2 regions of the Luteitalea sp. TBR-22 genome follow, and region 2 is predicted to be linked to the other one. Evidence: riboswitches for the same ligand, from Rfam matches in the RefSeq annotation. Region 2 holds a riboswitch; the other holds the start of a gene.

Region 1 (7,163 bases), 2.2 Mb from region 2:
ACAAAGTACCCAGGATTGGGGCAGAAGGCAGAAGGGTCCCGGGACCTCGACCCGGGAACGAGCGCAGCCCCCGAGCCTCAGCCCAGGAGCAGTGCGCGGAGATCCTCGACGGTGGTGACCAGCGCGTCGGGTTCGGCAGCGCGGAGGTGGCCTTCCTCTCCGACGCCCCACGTGACGGCGCACGTGCGCAGGCCGGCAGCGCGACCGGCGGCGACGTCGCTCGGGGCATCGCCGACCATCCACGCACCGGGGCGGCCCACGCCCTTCAGCGCGTGGTGGATGACGTCGGGAGCGGGCTTGTGCGGGAAGTCGTCGGTGCCCTGCACGTGATCGAGCGCGTCGGCGATGCCGAGACGCTCGACGACGGTCCGCGCCATCCAGGAAGTCTTGGTGGTGGCCACCGCGAGCGCGTGCCCGCTGGCGCGCAGTTCCGAGAGCAGCGGCACGATGCCCGGGAACGGGCGCGTGCGGTCCGCGCAGCGCTGCGAGTAGTCGCGCCGGTACTCGGCCACCAGGTCGTCGAGGACGTCGGCCGGGGCCCAGGGCGCGTACATCTCGCGCAGCGGCTTGCCGATGAGCAGGCGCACCGCGTCGGGCGGCGGCGGTTCGGCGCCGATCACGTGGAAGCTGCGGCGGAAGGCAGCCGTGATGTCGTCGAGCGAATCCACGAGCGTCCCGTCGAGGTCGAACACGATGGCGGTCACCCTTGAATTGTACGGGCTGATGGCGCGTGGCTGACGGCGTCCCATGAGCCTTGAGCCTGAAGCCGTGCGCCTTCCCCAGGACGACAAACGGCCGCTCCCCTGTGCCGAGGAGCGGCCGTGGACGTCACGCGCGAGGTGCGGCGACGCCTATGCTTCCCAGGGCAGCCCCGGGCGGCCGAAGTGGCCGTAGTTGGTCGTCTGGCGGTAGATCGGGCGCAGCAGGTCCAGGGTCCTGATGATGCCGGCCGGACGCATGTCGAACGTCTTGCGCACGAAGTCCTCGGCGGCCTGGTTGTCGCCGGTGCCGAACGTGTCGACCAGGAGCGAGGTCGGCTCGGCGACGCCGATGGCGTAGGAGAACTGCACCTCGCAGCGCTGCGCCAGACCGGCCTTGACGACCTCGCGGGCCACGTAGCGGCCGAAGTACGCCGCGCTGCGGTCCACCTTGGAGGGGTCCTTGCCGGAGAACGCGCCGCCGCCGTGGCGCGCCGCGCCGCCGTACGAGTCGACGATGATCTTGCGGCCCGTCACGCCGGCATCGGCCGATGGCCCGCCGTGCGCGAAGCTCCCGGACGGGTTGACGAGGAAGAGGTCGGCCTTCGGGCACCACTCGCCGAGGACGCGCGGGGCGAGATCCTCGATCACGTAGGCCCGGATCTCGGCCTGGTCCTTGCCCTCGGTGTGCTGCGTGGACACCACCACGCGCTCGATCGCCACCGGCTTGCCGTTCTCGTAGCGCACCGACACCTGGCTCTTGGCGTCGGGACGGAGGAACGCGTACGCGCCGGCCTTGCGACGGTCGTCGGCCAGGCCCTTGGTGAGCCGGTGCGAGAGCAGCAGCGGCAGCGGCATCAGCTCGGGGCTCTCGTTGGTGGCGTAGCCGAACATCAGGCCCTGATCGCCGGCGCCCTGCTCCTCGGCCTTCGCCTTGTCGACGACGCTGGCGTTGATCTCCTTGGACTGCGCGGTGATCTTCTCGATCACGGTGACGCCGTCGGCGTTGAACACCTCGCTCGGCCAGTCGTAGCCGATCTCGCGGATGGCCTGCCGGGCGATCTTCGTGTAGTCGAGGCCCGTGGCGCCGGTCGTGATTTCGCCGGCGAGCACGACGAGGTCTTCCTTGACGAGCGTCTCGCACGCCACCTTGGACGTGGGGTCTTGCGCGAGACAGGCATCGAGGACCGAGTCGGAGACGTAGTCGGCGACCTTGTCCGGGTGGCCCTCGGACACCGACTCCGAGGTGAGAACGAAACGGGACATGCGGGGCTAATCCTTCAGGTGCTGCGAAAGTTGTGGGCCGGAGCTTCGCCGTGCCAGCCGTTCACGTTGTCCACCGACGCGCGCACGATCGGGCACGCGGGCGGCGGCGAGATGACGCGCCGGGCTCAGCTCACGCGGCGCAGCACGCCCTCGGAGCTCACGCTGGCCAGGATCTCGTCCCGGCGCACGCGCGCCTCGGTCAAGTCGTCCGTCTTGAGCGAGTGACGAATCCGCTCCTGACGCCAGCCGTCAATGATAACCGTATACGCGATCCACCAGAACCGTCCGTTGCGCCAGAGGTGGTGGTTCTCCCCCAGGCGCTGGAAGCGACGGTCTTCCGGCGAGAGGGCGACCTGCAGCGACGGACGACGGAGCGCCGGCGTCGATTCGGTGTGGGTGGCGGAAGGGATCATGGTGTCTTCTCCTGAGTTACCAAGTGAAGACACCCGGAGGCTGCGGGTTGCCCCGCCGGACACTTTGTAGTTGTTCGTCTCGAACCGCATCGCCTCGGACGCCCTTGCGGGCCGCCCGGGCTGGCACCTTGGGATGTCCGCCCCAGGTTGCCGGGCCCGCGCCTGCTGCGGGCCGCTCCGGATGTCGAGGAAGACGATACCATCACATGTGGAGATACACAATCGTGGATTTAACGAATGATTCCATAACGGTGGGCGTCCGCCGGCTCGGGGACGTCCCCGAGCCCCGTTACCAGACCGTCGGCGCCGCCGCGATGGATCTGGCCGCCGCCACCGATATGACCGTCGGGCCGGGCCAACTCGCCCTGGTGCCCACCGGCCTGGTGTTCGCCGTGCCGCCCGGCCACTTCCTGGCCATCGTGGCGCGCAGTTCCCTGCCCAGGCGAGGCCTGATCGTCGCCAACGGCCTCGGCGTGCTCGACAGCGACTATCGCGGACCGGCCGACGAGGCGCGGGTGCTGGTCCTCAACTACACGCAGGCGCCGGTCGCCATCGCCAGGGGCGACCGCATCGCCCAGGCCTTCGTGCTGCGCGTGCCGCGCGTGGAGTTCGTGCCCCTCGTCCACGAGGCGGACGAGGGGTCGAGGGGGGGATTCGGGTCGACGGGAGAGAAATAGGCTCAGGGCTAGGGCTCAGGGCTCAGGGCTCAGAAAGCACACTGAACTGTTCTGGATGATCTCTGAGCCTTGAGCCTTGCGCCGTGAGCCGTCCTGCCTACGAGCCCGCCCGCGTCGCCGCCGGTTCCGGCAATTCGATGTGCTCGCTCGCCGGGCCATGGCTGCGCGCCTTGCTCGGGCGGCGGAACAGGCCGAACGCCCAGTCGCGGAAGCCGGCCATGATGTCGTAGATCGTCGGGATGACGAGCAGCGTGAGCACCGTCGACGTGATGACGCCGCCGATGACGGCGCGGCCGAGCGGGGCGCGGAAGTCCGCGCCTTCACCGTGGCCGATGGCGACCGGGATCATCCCGGCGACCAGCGCGAAACTGGTCATGAGGATCGGCCGCAACCGGACACGGCCGGCCTCGATCAGCGCTTCGCGTCGTTCCATCCCCTGCTCCATCGAGTACTTCGCGAAGTCGATCAGCAGGATGGCGTTCTTGGCCACGATGCCCATCAGCAGGATGACCCCGATCATGCTCATCAGGTTCAGCGTCGTGTTGGTGAACAGCATGGCGAGCATGACGCCGATCAGCGACAGCGGCAGCGACACCATGATCGCCAGCGGGTCGAGGAACGACCCGAACTGCAGCACGAGCACGAAGTACATCAGCAGGATGGCCAGCGCCAGCGCCGCGAGGATGCCGCCGAAGACTTCTGCCTGGTCGGCCGACTCGCCACCCGTCGAGAGTTCGTAGCCCGGCGGCAACGTGACCTTCTGGTTGACCCGCGCCGTGACGTCGCTGAGCACGGAGTTGAACGACCGCCCTTCCGTGTTCGCCTCGATCTTGATCACCCGATCCCGGTTCAGGTGATCGATGCGGGCCGGGCCGATGTTCTGCGTGAGCCGGGCCACCTGCCCCAGCGGGATCAGCACCGGCCCCTGCGGCCCCATCACGCCGATCGGCAGCTGGTTCAGGTCGCGGATGTTCTGCCGCGACTCCGGCGCGAGGCGCACGTAGACGTCGCGCGTCTCGCCGCTCGGATCGATCCAGTCGCCCGTGTCGATGCCGGCGAAGGCCGGGCGCAGGGCCTGCGCCACCTGCCCGACCGTGATGCCCATCGAGCCTGCCAGGCCGCGATCGATCAGCACGTCCACTTCGGGCTTGCGACCCTTGGTGGAGAGGCCGACGTCGACCGCGCCGGGCACCTGGCGCACCTCGTCGCGAATGCGCTCGGCCAGCACCGACAGCTGCTGCGCGTCGGGGCCGGTCAGCTGCAGCTGGATCTGCTTGAAGTTGCCGAAGAAGTTCGTGTTGATCCACGCCTCCACGCCACCGAGGTGCAGCAGCTTGGCGCGCAGGTCGGCCGCCACCTCCTCCTGGCGACGCGTCCGCTCGGCGCGCGGCGTCAGCTTGATGAACACGTTCCCCTCGTCGACCGACTCGGTCTGGCCACCGATGCTCGTGTAGGTGTAGGCGACCTCCGGCAGCGAGCGGGCGATGGTCGAGACCTCCTGCGTCTTCAGCCTCGTGTACTCGATGTTCGAGCCGGGCGGCGTGGTCACCACCACCTGGAACTCCGAGTTGTCCGAGACGGGCAGGAAGGCGCCGCCCACCAGGCCGAGCGCCGGCAGCGCCAGTGCGCCGACGAACGACGCGATGGTCAGCAGCACCATCGCGAGGCGGTGCCGCAGGGCCCAGCGGATCAGCCCCTTGTACCGGTCGGCCTGTCGGTCGAACCAGCGGTTGAACCGATCGAGCCCCCGCGAGATGAAGCTGCGCTGCTCGATCGGGATGTGCGGATCGGGCCAGTACGCCGACAGCATCGGGTCGAGCGAGAACGACACGAACAGCGACACCAGCACCGAGCAGGCGATGGTCAGCGCGAGCGGCGCGAACCACTGCTGCGCCAGGCCGCCCATGAAGGCGATCGGCACGAACACGACGACGATCGACAGCGTCGTGGCCGCCACCGCCAGCCCGATCTCCGACGTGCCTTCGCGGGCCGCCGTGTAGTGGTCCTTGCCCATCTCGACGTGGCGGACGATGTTCTCGCGCACGACGATCGCATCGTCGATCAGGATGCCGATGGCCAGCGACAGGCCGAGCAGCGACATCGTCTCGAGCTTGAACCCGAACATCAGCACGGTGATGAACGAGGCCAGCACCGACACCGGCAGCGCCAGGCCGGTGATCACCGTCGAGCGCCACGAGTTCAGGAACAGGAACACCGTGATCACCGTCAGCACGGCGCCCTCGATGAGGGCCGACTGCACGCTCTCGACCGACGCCTCGACGCGCGCCCCGGCATCGCGAATCAGCTTGAGCTCGACGCCGGGCGGCAGCGTCTTCTGCACCTCGCGCACCTTCTCGATCACCGCGGCGCTCACGGTGGTCGTCGAGGCGTTGGTCGTCTTCTTGACCTCGATGCCGACGGCGTTGGCGCTGTTGAAGGCCGCGCCGGTCCGGGGCTCCTCGGCGCCGTCGTAGACGCGCGCCACGTCGGCCAGCCTGACGATGCGCCCGCCGGCCTGGCTGATGGCAATCTGCCCGAACTCGTTCGGCGTCTGCAGGCGGCCACGCAGGCGGATGGTCCGCTCGCTGATGCCGCCCTGCAGCCGTCCCACCGGCACCGCAAGGTTCTGCGACTGCAGCGCGGCGACGACCTGGCCGACGCTGACGCCGGCCGTCTGCATGGCGGTCGGGTCGATCTCGACGGTGATCTCCCGCTCGATCGCCCCGACCACCACGACCTCCGCGACGTTGCGGATGCCGCGCAGTTCGTTGGTGACGCCCGGATCGGCGATCTGCGTGAGCTGGGCGCCCGTGAGGTTGGTCGACGTCAGCGCCAGCGTCACGATCGGGAAGTCGTTCGGGTCGAAGCGCTTGAGGATCGGCTCCTCGAGTTCCTGCGGCAGCTCGTTGCGGATCTCGGAGATCTTGTCGCGGATCTCCTGCACCGCCTCGGCCGGCTCCTTGCCGAACTCGAACTCGGCGACGATCAGGCCGAAGCTGTCGAGCGACTGCGAGTCGAGCTTCTTCAGCCCGCTGATGCTCGAGATCCCTTCCTCGATCGGATCGATCACGTCGCGCTCGACCTGGTCGGGCGACGCACCGGGGAACGGCAGCGCGACCGACACGACGGGCGGAGCGATCTCGGGGAACTCGTCGACCTCGAGCTTCAGCAGCGCGAAGAAGCCGAAGACCACGAGCGCCAGCATCGCGACGACGGTGACCGTGGGCCGCTTGATGGCGAAATCGGAGATGAACACTGCAGGGTCTCCTTACAGATTCCGGGTACCGGGCACCGGGAACCGGGCACCGGGCGACGCATCGCCCGGACCGCACCGCCCCCGATCCCACTGCCAATGCCGACTGCCGACTGCCGACTGCCGACTGCCGTTCGCCTACGACTTGGGCGCGGCCGATGCCGGCGTCGCGGCCGGGGCGGCGGCCTGCGATCGGTCGGTGACGCGCACCTGCGTGCCGGGTGTCACGCCCTGCGCCACGCCGGTCAGCAGCACGTCGCCGTCGGCGAGTCCCTCCACCACCTCGGCCCGCTCGTTCTGCGCGTCCACCAGGCCGAGCCGCACGCTGACCTTCTCGACCTTGCCGCCGCGGATGCGCAACACCGACGGCTGCGTCTCCGGGTCGGCGATCACGCTGAGCGGCAACACCAGGCCGCGACGCTCCTCCTGGGTGACGCGCCCGTCGGCGAAGAGCCCCGCCACCAGCCGACCGCTACGGTTGTCGACGGTGACCCAGATCGGCACCTGACGCGTGGTGGGGTCCGCGGTCGGGCTGACGCGCTCGATGCGGCCGGTGAACGCCTGGTCGGGATAGCCGCGCACCTGGAAGGTCACCTGCGCCCCCACGCGCACCGCGGCCAGCGACTCGGACGGCACCGACGCCTCCAACTGGATGCTGGTCGGGTCGACGATCGTGTACAGCGCCGTGCCCGGCGCCACGACGTCGCCGGCGTTGACGGGACGCTCGGCCACCACGCCGCTGATCGGCGCGGTGACCGTCGCATCGCCGAGCGCCTCGCGCGCGTTCAGCAGGCGGCTGCGGGCCCCGGCGACCTCGGACTCGAGGCGCACCACCTCGTTGCGCGCGGCTTCGACG
Region 2 (7,163 bases):
GTCATGACGCGCGGGAAGAAGCGCATCACGATCGGGTCGGCCAGCATCGCCGCCAGGGCCGGCAGGTGCGAGGCGTCGAGCCTGGTCAGGAGCAGCCGCTCGGTCCGGATCGGCAGGGCGTCGAGCAGGTGGAGCGGTGCAGCCATGCGGTCCCTGAAGGTAGGTAGGGCGCGGTCTCCGACCGCGCCGTTTGTCCGTCAGCTCAACTGACGGCGCGGTGGGACACCGCGCCCTACCTGCGCGCAGTGGGGCACCGCGCCCTCCCTGTGTCTACCTGGGCCCCGCGGCCAGCGACTTGAGGTACGCCAGCCCGGCCGGCACGTTCTTCTCCGGCTCGTGCGACTCCTCCTCGATGATGTGCCACTGCACGCTGGTGTTGCGGGCCGCCTCGACGACGCCCTTGACGTTCACCTCGCCGGTGCCGAGCGCGACGCTGGTGTCGTCGGGCGCGTGGCCGGTGAAGTCCTTCTTGGTGCCCGGCTTCATGTCCTTCATGTGCGTGAGCACGAACCGGTCGGGGTGCGCCTTGAGCAGGGCCACCGGGTCGGCGCTGCCATGGTGGGCCCAGAAGATGTCGAGCTCGAACTTCACGGCCTTGGGATCGGTCTGCGCCAGCACCATGTCGAACAGCGTCCGGTTGGCCGTGCCAGGCGCGAACTCGAACCCGTGCGGGTGATAGAAGAACTGCATGCCGGCGGCGGCGACGTTCTTGCCGGCCGCGTTGAAGGCCGCAATCGCCGCCTTGGCGTCGGCTTCGTCGAAGGTCCCTTCATGAGGGAACCACGCGTTGCCCACGTACTTCAGCCCGAAGAACTTCGCGTCGTCGAGCAGCTTGGCCGAGGCGGCAGGGTCGGCCAGTGCCTTGATGTCGGTGTGCATCGAAATCGGCGTGAGGCCGGCCTTCTGGAGTTCAGTCTTGAACTGCTCGCGCGTCAGGCCGTAGGTGCCGGCGAGCTCGACGTGCGTGAAGCCCATGCCCTTGACCTTGGCCAGCGTCGCGGGCACGCCGTTGGTCTTGAAGCTTTCGCGGAAGCTGTAGAGCTGAAGCGCGATGGGGTTCTTGTACGGGCCCCCTTGCGCGAGCGCGGCGCCGGCGGCCGACAGGGACGCCTCGGGGGCCACCGATCCGGCGACCACCAGCGCGGCGGCGGCCGACGCGGCGAGCAGGGTGTGGAACAGACGCATGGACGACTCCTTGGGAAAGTTGCGACGAGTATTGGCGAGTATAGAGGCACCGCACGCGCACAGGTAGGGCGGCGTGTCCCACGCCCTACCTCTGTATCCTGAAGGCCCTTGCGGCTCCCGTGTCTGCTCCTCGCACTGCTCGCCTGCGGCTCGGTTGCCGGGGCACAGCCGGTCACGTACGGCGACGGCGGGCTGCGGCTCTCCACGCCGGATGGCCGCACCGACGCCACGGTCGGCTTCCGCAACCAGGTCCGGTTCACCACGCCGTTCGCCATCGTGCCGGCGACGCCGGAGCAGGTGACCACGGTGCGCACCGACGACTTCCGGCTGTTCCGATCGCGGCTGCGCGTCAACGGCCAGCTGTTCTCGCCGGCGCTGCGCTACCAGTTCCAGGCCGATTTCGTCGAGGAGCGGGTCCGCGACCTGAGCGTCACGTGGCAGGTGCGGTCCTGGCTGCGGGCTCGTGCGGGGCGCTGGAAGGCCGAGATGAACCGCGAGCGCATGACCTCGTCGTCGGCGCAGCAGCTCGTCGATCGATCGATCCTCGACCGTTGGTTCACGCTCGGCCGCCAGCAGGGCGTACAGGTGTCGGGCCGGCTGGGCGCGAAACGGCCCTGGGGCGGCACCTGGTATGCGAGCGCGCTGCGTGGCGTCGATGCCCGCGGCGGGGCGGCCCTGCCGGTGTGGCTCGCCCGGTACGAGTGGCCGTACGCAGGACGCGAGGTCGATCTCGAGCAGGGCGACGTGGGCCGATCGCCCGACCTGCGCGTGGCGATCGGCGGCACCGCGGCCCGCACCGAGAGTGCCTACGCGTTCTATGCAGGTTCGGGCGTCGGCGTGTCGCTGCCGGTGCTCCCGCCAGGACCCGGCGATCGATTCCGCACCCGACAGTACGCGCTCGATGGCGTGGTCAGGTGGCGAGGCCTGTCGCTGCAGGGCGAACTGCACCGCAAGGTGGTGACGCGCACCGTGTCGGGCGACACGCGCGTGCTTGTCGGCGGATACGGGCAGGGCGGCGTGATGGCCTCGACGATCTGGGCGCGGCTGCCGCGACCGCTGGAGTTCGCGACGCGCGTCGCGATCGTCGATCCGGACGCGGCCCTCGACGCCGATCACCAGGAGGAGCGCCTCATGGGCGCCAACTGGTTCCTGCGCGGGCATCGCGTGAAGATCAGCGCCGACGTGGGTCGACTCCGCTTCACGACGCCGACCGGTTCGCGCGACACCGCGCTTCGCACGCGCGTGCAATGGGAGATGACGTTCTGATTTTCGCGTTGCAGCATCGGCGAAAGGGTTTATCCTTCAGCGCAGTTCCTACAGATCTCCTTCCGCGGGACCGACACTGCGAGCAAGGACCGATTAGCCCGTATCGACGGGCGCATGTGCATGGGAGGCACGATGAGCGACGTGAACGAGACGATCGACGCCGGGACGACGCCGGCCCCCGAGGCGACGCCGGCCCCCGAGGCCGCGCCCGCCGCCCCGGTCGCGGCTGCTGCCCCGAAGGGCCGCAAGAAGTCCGCGCGCAAGTCGGCGAAGAAGGCCGGCGTCAAGAAGGCGGCAAGGAAGGCCGCCCCGAAGAAGGCCGCCAAGAAGGCTGCCGCGAAGAAGTCGAGTCGCGCCGGCAAGGCCGCCAGGAAGTCCGCCAGCAAGGCCGCGAAGAAGTCCTCCCGGAAGGCTGCGAAGAAGGCGCCCGCCAGGAAGGCCGTCAAGGCGACGCGCAAGGCCGCCAAGGCCCGTTCGACGAAGAAGGCCGCGCCGAAGGCTGCCGCGAAGAAGTCGGCAGGGAAGAAGACGGCGTCGAGGGCCGCGGCCCGCAAGACGTCGTCCAGGAAGGCCACCGCGGGCCGCAAGGCCGCGCGCAAGGGCAAGGCGACCAAGCGCCGCTAGCGCGCGCCACGTCGACGTGGGTCCGTGCCGCCGCTCCCGGCGCGCGGACCCACTGTCCCTTCCTCCCTCCCCCTTTCCGCGATCCGCGATCCGCGTTCCCCATCCGCGCGCCGTCCTCCGTCATAGCGCGCCGCATGACACCCGAATCGCTTGGCACGTCGCCCGACGGGTGGCACCATCCTCCTCGTACATCCGGAGTGGCGCGGTGACGCGCCCGGCAACCCCGGCAGACACGCCAGGGTGCCCCGATGCCCGCACGACAGGCATCGATGTGGCGACAGCAGGAGCTGTCGCAAGAACGTGTTCCGTGCCTCACCGGCATGACGCGCCTCCGGACAGGTCGTTGTTCACGAGGAGTCCGTCATGTGCCTTGATCCCCGCCCGGAACGCACCCCCCGCTTTGCTCGCGCCAGCCGTCGCCCGCTCCAGTCACACTCGCCGTTGCACGCTGCCGTGCCGCGACTCGCGCACGCGACGCTGCCGGTGACGGTGGCCGCGCCGATCGTGCGACCGCCCGCGCTGTGGGCCCTCGACACCCTGGCTGGCGATGACGATCTCGTGGCGCGCGGCTGGGTGGTCCTGAGCAGGACTGGACAGTAGAAGCCGACAGAAAGCTCTGCTTGCGCAAGCGCGCCGCGCTGGGTCACCCTGCCTCGGTGCGGCAGTTGTCGCGACCCTGGCTCGTCGTCGGTGCGGTGGGACTCAGCCTCACGCTTCAGCTGTCGGACGGCTTCTACCATCCGCCGGCGCTGGCGTGGCTGGGGCTCGCGCTCGTGGCGACGCTGCTGGGCGTGTCGGGGATCACCTGGCCGTGGAGCACCGACGACGAACTTGACGGGGCGGTGACGAGCGCCCTGCTCACGGTGGGCGTGCTGGTCAGCGCTGTCGCGCTGGTGAGCGCGCCGCTGGCGCGCTACATGGCCGACCCCCGGCCGTGGGCGCACCCGACACTGCTCATCGCGGTGGCCGTCGCCCTGGTGACGGCGCTGACCGTGCGCGCCACGCACGGGCGCGCCGCGCGCCGTCTGGCTGCCGCGGTGCTGATGGCTGTCGGCTTGTGGGTCGGCGCCTGGACCGTTCGCGAATCGCCAGAACCGCACATCGACGTCATCCCGGTGCACCAGGACGCGTTTGCCGCAGTGGCGCGCGGACACAGCCCGTACGGCATCACCTTCGCCAACATCTACGACGAGAAGTCGCCCTTCTACGCCAGGGAGATGCGCGACGGGCAGCGCGTGCTCTTCGGGTTTCCGTACCCGCCGCTGAGCCTGGCGCTCGCCTGGCCGGGATACGCCGTGCTCGGCGACCTGCGCTACAGCGAGGTGCTGGCGATGGCAATCACGCTCGCCCTGATCGTGAGCCTCGGCACCGAGCCGGCGCTGCTCGCCGCGGCCGCGCTCCTGCTCGCGCCCCGCCTCGTGTTCCACCTCGAGCAGGGCTGGACCGAGCCGTTCCCGATCGTGCTGCTCGCGCTCACGGTGGTCACCGCGCGTCGCTGGCCGAGCAGGGCATGGCTGCCGCTCGGGTTGCTCGTCGCCTCCAAGCAGCACATGGTGCTCGCCCTGGCGTTCGCGCCGTTTCTTGTCGATCGATCCGCGCCGGCGACGACGACGGCCTCTCCGTGGCGTTTCATGGCGAAGGCCGTGCTCGTGGCCGCCGCGGTGACGCTGCCGCTCGCGCTGCTCGACGTCGACGCCTTCATCAGGTCGGCAGTGCTGCTGCAATTGCGCGAGCCCTTCAGGCTCGACTCGCTCAGCTTCACGCGTCAGTTGCTGTTGTGGGGTGTGCCCCTCGACAAGCAGGGCGCTATGGCCGTGTCGCTCGGCGCGGGCCTGCTCGGCCTCGGCCTGTCGTGGTGGCGTGCTCCTCGCACCCCGGCCGGGTTCGCGGCCGCGCTCGGCACGACGTGCTTCCTCCTCACCGCCTTCGGCAAGAAGGCCTTCCTCAACTACTACTTCCTCGTCGTCGCGTGCCTGCTGATCGCCGTGGCCGCAGACGACGGAAGGAAGGGCAGGAGCGCCTCGGCGCCGATCCTTCCCCAGTAGTTCGCGTACAGGTCCTCGGCCTGCTCGCGCTCGATGTGCGGCAGTCCCTCGAGGATGGTCGTGCGGTGCGGTTCCGGCACGTCGTCGCCGCCGACGACGATGATGCCGAACAGCGGGTCGGTCTCGAGCCCCTGCGCCCTGGCGCGAGCCTGCGCCAGGGTGCGCAGCGCCTCGATCGCGCGTGACACGTGATGCCGCCGCGGGTCGGCCGCGGTGCCGGTGGGGAGGGCGCCATCGCGCGCGTCCTCGAAGGCGACCATCAGGGTGTCGGTCTCGATCACGCACGGCAACGTCATCGGGCCGTCCACAAGTTCCACCGTCCGCGTGTCCGGGCCGGACGTGATCGTGCCCGGGTTGCGCAGCGCGCCCCAGTGCACGCCCTCGAGTTGCTGATACACGCGTTGCAGCCAGCCGCCCGACGGGTCGGCGGTCATCACTCCCTGCAGGACGTCGGTGAGCGTCGCCATCGGCGGCAGCGTGACAGGCCGCGCCAGCCTCGTCAACAGCACGCGGAAGGTGCGTCGCGCGCGTGTGGGGCGCCTCTTGCCGGCCGGGTGCTGCCCATCGACGGTAGGCCTGCCGGCGCACCTCTGCCCTGCTGGACCCTGCTACGATCGACACGTGAGCTCAGATTCGTCAGACACCCCCACCGGGTTCGCCTCCCTTGGCCTCTCCGACGCGCTGGTCGCCGCAGTGACCGGCCTCGGCTACGAGGAACCCACCCCCATCCAGCGCGAAGCCATCCCCGTCCTGCTCGAGGGCCGCGACGTCCTCGGCATGGCCGGCACTGGCACCGGCAAGACCGCCGCCTTCGCCCTGCCGATGATCGAGATGCTCGCCCGCAAGGGTCCCAAGAGCCTCGCGCCGCGCGGGCTCGTGCTGGTGCCGACCCGTGAGCTCGCCATGCAGGTCGCCGAGGCGCTGCACAAGTACGCCCGCGGCACCACCATCGCCGTCGCGCCCCTCTACGGCGGCGCCCCCATGGACGTCCAGATCCGTGCCCTCAAGCGCGGCGTCTCCATCGTCGTCGCGACGCCGGGCCGGGCCCTCGACCACCTGCGTCGCCACACGCTCGACCTGCGTGCGCTGAAGATCGCCGTGCTCGACGAGGCCGACGAGATGATCGACATGGGGTTTGCCGACGACATCGAGGCCATCCTCGCCAACGCCCCCGAGGAGCGGCAGACGGCCCTCTTCGCCGCGACGATGGCGCCGCGGCTCGAGGCGATTGCGGCCACGCACCTGCAGGACCCGGTGCGCGTCGCGATCGCGAAGGAGAAGCGGGCGCCCGGCAAGCTGCCACGCATCCGCCAGGTGGCCTACCTCGTGCCGCGCCTGCAGAAGACCGCGGCGCTCGGCCGCGTGCTCGACGTCGAGACGCCCTCGTCGGCCATCGTGTTCTGCCGCACCCGCACCGAGGTGGACGAGCTCACCGACGTGCTCGCCTCGCACGGCTACGGCGCCAAGGCGCTGCACGGCGGCATGGAGCAGAAGGCCCGCGACCGCGTCATGCAGCTGTTCCGGAGCGGTCAGGCCGACGTGCTCGTGGCCACCGACGTGGCGGCGCGCGGGCTCGACATCGATCTGGTGTCGCACGTCGTGAACTACGACCTGCCGATGGCGCCCGAGGTCTACGTGCACCGCATCGGACGCACGGGGCGCGCCGGCCGCGAGGGCATGGCGATCTCGCTGGTCGATCCGCGGCAGCATCGCGCGCTGCGGCAGATCGAGGCCACCACGCGGCAGAAGATCGAGATCCTGCCGATTCCCAGCGAGGCCGACCTGCAGGCGCGTCGCCTCGACACGACGCTGGCCGCCGTCCGCGCCCAGATCGTCGAGGGCGGCCTCGAGCAGGCCCGCGCCGTCGTCGATCGGCTCGCCCAGGACCACGACGTGCTCGACATCGCCGCCGCGGCGATCCGCCTGCTGCACGACGACGCGCCGGCCACGCCGGGCAAGACCGGGTCGCCGACCCGGCCGTCGTCGAAGCGCGCGCCGAAGGGCGAGGGGCCATCACTTGACGAGGCGCTTGCCGCTGCCGCG

Evidence for each region. Region 2 has a riboswitch for S-adenosylmethionine ahead of TBR22_RS25965 (hypothetical protein). Riboswitches for the same ligand answer to the same signal wherever they lie in the genome.
Region 1: it holds a riboswitch for S-adenosylmethionine, as region 2 does, so the genes downstream of both, TBR22_RS17445 (hypothetical protein) here and TBR22_RS25965 (hypothetical protein) in region 2, are expected to answer to the same signal.

Annotation. Positions count from the first base shown of each region.
Region 1 covers NZ_AP024452.1:4,140,712-4,147,874, forward strand. Annotated here, with positions in the region: gene TBR22_RS17435 (HAD family hydrolase) at 78-704, opposite strand; gene metK (methionine adenosyltransferase) at 852-1,964, opposite strand; gene TBR22_RS17445 (hypothetical protein) at 2,090-2,377, opposite strand; SAM-I-IV-variant riboswitch at 2,434-2,567, opposite strand; gene dut (dUTP diphosphatase) at 2,629-3,054, shown strand; gene TBR22_RS17455 (efflux RND transporter permease subunit) at 3,152-6,310, opposite strand; gene TBR22_RS17460 (efflux RND transporter periplasmic adaptor subunit) at 6,446-7,163, opposite strand, start outside.
Region 2 covers NZ_AP024452.1:6,301,246-6,308,408, reverse strand. Annotated here, with positions in the region: gene TBR22_RS25985 (GNAT family N-acetyltransferase) at 1-146, opposite strand, end outside; gene TBR22_RS25980 (sugar phosphate isomerase/epimerase) at 271-1,185, opposite strand; gene TBR22_RS25975 (porin) at 1,294-2,451, shown strand; gene TBR22_RS25970 (hypothetical protein) at 2,584-3,075, shown strand; SAM-I-IV-variant riboswitch at 3,259-3,385, shown strand; gene TBR22_RS25965 (hypothetical protein) at 3,439-3,675, shown strand; gene TBR22_RS25960 (hypothetical protein) at 3,696-5,120, shown strand; gene TBR22_RS25955 (hypothetical protein) at 5,027-5,629, opposite strand; gene TBR22_RS25950 (DEAD/DEAH box helicase) at 5,742-7,163, shown strand, end outside.